2 regions of the Sulfuriflexus sp. genome follow, and region 2 is predicted to be linked to the other one. Evidence: predicted binding sites of a transcription regulator. Region 2 holds the regulator's gene; the other holds the start of a gene.
What was found. Region 2 encodes FNR, which switches genes on or off when oxygen is low (the NO sensors DNR and NnrR bind a similar motif). Its sites were predicted from a motif close to TTGATNTANATCAA; they were not measured.
Positions count from the first base shown of each region.

Region 1: the regulator FNR is predicted to act here: its motif matches at 1,736-1,749, upstream of hemN (oxygen-independent coproporphyrinogen III oxidase).

Region 1 is NZ_JAVVES010000030.1:15,191-18,602, forward strand. Features, by position in the region: gene aroC (chorismate synthase) at 1-44, opposite strand, end outside; gene hemN (oxygen-independent coproporphyrinogen III oxidase) at 87-1,481, opposite strand; gene prmB (50S ribosomal protein L3 N(5)-glutamine methyltransferase) at 1,829-2,767, opposite strand; gene RQ738_RS07280 (S24 family peptidase) at 2,764-3,114, opposite strand; gene amrS (AmmeMemoRadiSam system radical SAM enzyme) at 3,231-3,412, opposite strand, start outside.
Region 2 is NZ_JAVVES010000024.1:14,142-17,553, reverse strand. Features, by position in the region: gene moaA (GTP 3',8-cyclase MoaA) at 1-659, opposite strand, end outside; gene fnr (fumarate/nitrate reduction transcriptional regulator Fnr) at 849-1,574, shown strand; gene RQ738_RS06270 (thioredoxin family protein) at 1,646-2,140, shown strand; gene RQ738_RS06265 (gluconate 2-dehydrogenase subunit 3 family protein) at 2,133-2,723, shown strand; gene RQ738_RS06260 (GMC family oxidoreductase) at 2,720-3,412, shown strand, end outside.

The DNA.
Region 1 (3,412 bases), on a different contig from region 2:
AAGGACGTTACAGTGAATAATTTTCCGAAGCTGTTTCCTGACATGGAGGGTATTGTAGCCGTTTATTGGCATCTCGTCAGCGTGTATTAGATGACCCTGGAGAATTGCTGTGCCGACTTTTGCAGGTAGGCATCAAAGACCATGCAGATATTGCGAATCAACAAGCGTCCCGCTGGCAAGACCCGGATACCGGCATCGCTCACTTCAAGCAGGCCATCGGCCTGCATTGGCTCGAGATGGCGTAAGTCCTCTGCGAAGTAGTGACGGGAATCAATCTCCAGTTCAGCATCGATAACAGCAAACTCAAGAGCAAAGTGACAAATCAGGGTCTGGATCACATGACGCCGGACCTTGTCATCCTCGCTCAGGCGCATGCCGCGTAACAGGGGCAGCTGCCCGGCGTCGAGTGCCGTGTAATAGGCCTCCGCCTCGCGCTGGTTCTGGCTATAGCTGTCACCGATCTGGCCGATGGCCGTCACACCGAAGGCCAGCAGGTCACAGTCAGCGTGCGTCGAGTAACCCTGGAAATTGCGATGCAATTTGCCTTCGCGCTGGGCCACTGCCAGTTCATCATCCGGGCGGGCAAAGTGATCCATACCGATGTACACATAACCGGCCTTGCCGAGGTGTTCGATACTGGCCTGCAGGATATCAAGCTTGGTCTGCGCATCCGGCAACTCGGCATCATTGATGCGTCGTTGTGGTTTGAACAGGGTCGGCATGTGCGCGTAGTTAAACAGTGACAACCGATCCGGTTCGGCCTGTAACACACGCTCAAGGGTACGCATAAAACCGGCCACCGTTTGCCGCGGCAGGCCGTACATCAGATCCAGGCTGATGGAACGGAAGCCCTCGGCACGCGCGGCATCGATTACGGCAAAGGTCTCCTCTTCAGACTGGATGCGGTTCACCGCCTTCTGCACGCCTTCATCGAGGTCCTGCACGCCGAGGCTCAGGCGGTTAAAACCGATATCGCGCAACACGGCGATGGTTTCCGCATTGGCCTCTCGCGGGTCGATCTCGATTGAGTACTCGCCGGCTTCATCCGCGGCAAAATTAAACTGTTGATGAAGATGCTGCATCAGTTCAGTCATTTGCGCATGACTGATAAAGGTCGGCGTGCCACCACCCCAATGCAATTGTTCAACGATGCGATCACTATCGAACAGGACCGCCTGCATGGCGATCTCTTTATAGAGGTGTTGCAGATAGGGGACAGCGCGGGCGCGGTCCCTGGTGACGATCTTGTTACAGGCGCAGTAGTAACAAATCGTGTCGCAGAACGGCAGATGCACATACAGCGATAATGGCCGGGAAGGCCCTGCAGCCTGGCTGTCGGCGATACAGGCCCGGTAATCCTGCTCCGTAAAACCGGCATCAAACTGGGGCGCGGTTGGATAGGAAGTGTAACGCGGGCCACTAACGTCGTACTTTTTCAGTAGCTCGAGGTCAAAGATGACTTGTTGTTCGGTTTGTTTCATGCCGCCTCACTGCTGTCTCGTTAATTCCCTCTTCTTCCGGGAGAAGGCTAGTATGCCGCCTCACTGCTGTCTCGTTAATTCCCTCTCCCTCCGGGAGAGGGTTAGGGTGAGGGGATTTAGATTCGATAACACATTGTCTTATTTACCCGATGCTTACTGCTTATCAGGCTTACGTTAACGGGACAGCAATGATGCCGCCTGATTCTATTCCGCTGAATGACGAAAGATTATGCCGCGCCTCTTAACCGGCAGCTATGATCTGGATCAATCCTCGTCGATATCCAGGCCATAGCGATGCGTGTCATTAAGCACGTGCAGCGCTGTTTCAGGTTTCAGCCCTGTTTCCTTTAACCGGCTGCGCGTCGCTGGCCTGTAAATTCGACCTGATGTTCTCTGACCTGCTTCGCGGTCAACAGGAACACACCCTCGCCACCGCGTTCGAAGTCGAGCCAGAGAAACGGCACCTGCGGAAAACGCGTCGCCAGCGTCTCGGCACTGTTACCGACTTCCACAACCAGGATACCGTCATCACTTAAGCGGTTACCGGCCTCGGCCAGGATCTCGACACAAGCATCCAGCCCGTCTTCACCCGATGCCAGGCCCATCGCCGGCTCATGGTTGTACTCGTCCGGCAATGCCGCCATTTCCCCGGCCGACACATACGGCGGGTTGCTGACGATAATGTCATAACGCTGCACCGGCAGGTTCGCAAACAGGTTGGATTCGTAAAGATTTACCGTCCCTTCCAGACCATGTTGTTCAATGTTCTTTTGCGCCACCGCCAGTGCATCCGTCGAGATATCGGCCGCATCAACCTGGGCATACGGAAAGGCGTGGGCACAGGCAATGGCAATACAGGCACTGCCGGTACACATGTCCAGCACGTGGCCAACCTGTTCGGCGTCGACCCAGGGTTCAAATTGCTGCTCGATGAGTTCGGCAATTGGCGAACGCGGTACCAGCACACGTTCATCAACATAAAATGACAAGCCGGCAAACCAGGCCTCATGAGTCAGATAAGGCACCGGGATACGCTGTTCATAACGCTGGCCAAGCAAGTCAAAAACGCGCTGTTTTTCGTCCCGTGTGAGACGCGCGGAAAACAGCTCCGGGGCGAGGCCGTGCTGCAGGTGCAGGGCGTGCAATACCAGTGTCAGTGCCTCGTCAACCGCATTATTGGTACCGTGACCATAGTGCAGCCCGGCTTCGTTAAAACGACTGGCGCCCCAACGAATAAAGTCAGCCAGGCTATGCAGCTCTTCTACAGGCAGTTGTCCCTGGCTCATGAGGTAACACGGGCCACGGCAATTTCTTTCGTGGTCCAGTCATAATGGGTACGTTTGCGTTTGAAGTATTTCTGAATCACCACGCCACGGACACTGAAGGGTTCAGCCAGTTCGACCGTTTCATAGGCAGTGTTTAGCGGTCGCATGTATTTCTTGCCATCCTCCTCAACGTATTGACGAAAATGGGTTTCACCCTGGTAATCGAGCACCACGTAGGAACCATTGCCACAGGGCGCGGCCTGGTCGACGATAATGATCGCCCCATCCTCGAATTCGGGTTCCATGCTATCGCCCAGCGCCTGCAAGGCAAACGGTTCGGTTACATCTGAGGTACATCCACCACTCATGGCTCACTCCTGAACACGGGCCATATATAAGGTGTCTGGCCGCTGTCTAAATCATCAGGCTTGCGAGTCTAGGGCGCGGTGCAGTGAAGTCAAGTAAAAGCGGGGAATCAGCCGGGCTAGCTGGCAAAATCGGCCAGGCGGACCGGCTGGCGGCGAGCCCCCCACTGCCCGGGGGAGGCCTCGAATACGCCGGCGCAGGCTGTGCCACATTGCTTGCAGTGGCCGTGTTTATCCAGCTGCCAGTCCTTCAATTCGTACCAGTCACGGACAATGAGCTTCGCCCCGCAACTGTGGCAAT
Region 2 (3,412 bases):
AGGTCATAACGCTCGGCCAGTTGCTGCTTGACGGTTTGCAGATCGAGGTAGTGATCCGTGGCATCAAGCCCGCTTTCACCCAGCGGCATGGTCTCGATGAGGCGCAGGGTAAAATCGTGCTCAAGACAGAAATCGACCATATCCCCGAACTCGTCATCATTGACGCCGCGCATGGCCACCATGTTTAACTTAATGGGTTGAAATCTCGACTGTTTTGCCGCCATCAGGCCGTCGATCACCTTGTCCAGCCTGCCGTTCGTGATGGCCTTGAAGCGCGCTGGCTGAAGCGTATCGAGACTGACATTGATGCGCGAAACCCCGGCCCGGACGAGAGCCTCGGCGTGTTTGGCGAGGCGGACGGCATTCGTGGACAGGGAAAGGTCTTCAATGCCGGGCAGAGCGGCCAGCCTGGCGGCGAGGTCAGGCAGGCCCTTGCGGACCAGCGGTTCACCTCCCGTGAGGCGAATGCGCTTGACGCCGAGTTCACCAAATGCCGCCATGACACGCTCTATCTCCTCGAAGCTCAGGACATGTTCCCGGTCTTCGAAATCGTGGAAGTCCCTGGGCATGCAGTAATTGCAGCGCAGATCGCACCGATCGGTCACCGAAAGGCGGACGTATTCGATAGGGCGGTTGAAACTGTCTATAAGTTCGGGCATGCAGGCTCTGCCAGATGGCGTGATTGGTCTTGGAGAGTATATCGTCGCCGGCAAATCATCAACAGGCTGAATACAGGTAAATAAGCATAAAATACCCCGAGTTATACGGTCAATTAGGCACTATACTTATCTGCCGGGGATGGTCACAATAGTTACCAAAGCAAGAATAAGCACAGAATCGGAAACGCAATGAGCAAACCAACATCGACGGATAATGTGTTCCATGTCAAGCCGGCCTGTGAGGACTGTGGCGTGCGTCGACTGTGTCTGCCGGTATCGCTGGAGGGTGAGGCGCTGACCCTGATGGACCGCCTGGTGAAAAGACGCACGCCCCTGAAGAAGGGGGACTATATCTATCGCACCGGCGACAGGTTTCATTCCCTGTATGCCCTGCAATATGGCGCCATCAAATCCTACGGTCTGACTGTGGAGGGCAAGGAGCAGATCACCGGTTTTCACCTGACAGGTGAAGTCCTCGGACTCGACGCGATCGATTCCAGCCTGCACAGCTGTAACGCCGTGGCACTGGAGAAGACCGAAATCTGCGAGTTGCCATTCGATGCCCTTGAGCAACTCGAAAAGGAAGTGCCCAGCCTGCAACACGACCTGGCCTGCATCATGAGCCGCGAGATCCGTCGTGACCAGGGCATGCTCATGATGATCGGCGGCAGCTCGGCCGAGCAACGGCTGGCGCGTTTTCTGCTTAACCTGCGCGAGCGCATGCTCAAGCGTGGTTTCGACGGTAATCAACTTCGCTTGCCGATGACGCGGCAGGACATTGGCAATTACCTCGGGCTGGCCTTCGAAACCATCAGTCGCCAACTGGCCCACCTGCAGGAAATCGGCATGCTGGAGATTGATAACAAGACCATTCGTCTGCTCGATATCAGCGGGCTGGAAAGCCTCGCTGCCTGACAGACCCAATATGCTCACGACCTGGATGAGCATGAGAAGCATGAGGAGCGAATAAAAGTCACATGCAGGTGATGAAAGCACTTCTCTTTGGTTTTGCCCTTATTGCAGCGACAACTGTTGTCGCGGCCGATGAACGTATCCCCGATTACAGCCAGCACTATGACCCTGAGCGTGATCCGTTTCAGGATGGCCGTGATGCAATTGCCAATGCAACGGCAACGCAGCGCCGTGTACTTATTGAGCTGGGCGGCAACTGGTGCGCGTGGTGTAAAAAGCTGGATCTTTTTATTAACAACAATCAAAGCGTCAGGAAAAAACTTTATGACCATTTCGTCGTCCTGAAGGTTAATGTCAGTGACGAGAACCCGAATCACGAATTCCTGGCAACGTTTCCGAAAGTAACCGGCTACCCGCACTTTTTTATTGCGCACAGCGATGGCTCGGTATTAGCTTCAAGGGACACGGCCGGATTTTTGCAAGAGGGTGAATATTCAAAGCGTCGTTTTCTCAGGTTTATTGACCTCTGGGTTATAAACAACAACGCCACAATGACCGCACATGAGTAACAGACTCGACGAATGGGACCGGCAGGTTCCGGCCGCGGTGCTTGCCAGGCAGCAGCAGCTGAATTCAAGGCGGCGTTTCCTTGCTGCGTGTGCCGCCCTGCCATTGCTGGCTGCGGTGCCGGCAGGAGCAGCTGAAAAACAAAGCGCGTGGCAGGCAAGGGAACCGTGGCGCACCCTGGCCGCTGTGCAGGAACACTTGTTTCCCGCCACTGGCGAGGCCCCCGGGGCCAGTCAGATCCACGCGCTACAGTATCTGAAAAACGTCATTGACCTGCACGGCATCGAAGAATCGGAAAAGGCATTTATTCAAAATGGCGTGCAATGGCTGAACGGCATCGCCAGAGACCTGTACTCGGCGGGTTTTATCGAACTGGCTACGGCGGAAAAGGAAAAGACCCTGCGCAAGGTAGCCTTGAGCCGCGCCGGCGAGAACTGGATAGCTACCTTGTTGGCGTACATTATTGAAGCGCTGCTGACGTCGCCGGCTTACGGCGGCAACCCGAACGGGGTTGGCTGGAAGTGGCTGGGTCACCAGCCGGGCTTCCCGCAACCGCCGGCTAACAAGGTGTATTACCGCTTATGAGCAAGGTCTATGATGTTTGCATCGTTGGCAGCGGCGCCGGTGGCGGCCCGGTCGCGCTAACCCTGGCCGAAGCAGGGTACTCGGTGCTGGTGCTGGAGAAGGGGCCATGGTTCAGGGAAGAAGACTTCTATAAAGACGAACTGGCCTGTTGCCGGCGCAGTGTCTACACACCGAAGCTGCAAGATGAACAACACGTCATCGAGGACACAGGCCGCGATGGCTGGGAGGCGACGCCGACCGCGGAATCGGGCTGGGACTTCTGGAACGGCAATTGTGTCGGCGGTGCCTCAAATTTTATGAGTGGTTTCTTTTACCGCCTCAAGCCGGAAGACTTCCACCTGCACGCCAGCTTCGGTGAGATCGAAGGCGCGAATGTGGCGGACTGGCCGATTCGTTATGCCGACCTTGAACCCTATTACACAAAGGCAGAAACAGAAGTGGGGATCTCAGGGCGCGTGGTCGGGCATCCCCTTGCCGAACCGCGTTCGACGCCGGACTTCCCCTACCCGCCCACCCGCGAACACCCGATTGCGGAAAGAATCGACCAGGCCTGCGCGGATCTGAAATTTCATTCCCTGCCTACGCCGCGCGCGATATTGCCGCATACCGACAAGGGCCGGCGCGGTTGCGAATATTCCGGCTACTGTGGCAGTTATGGTTGTTCCTCAGGCGCCAAGGGCAGTTCACGC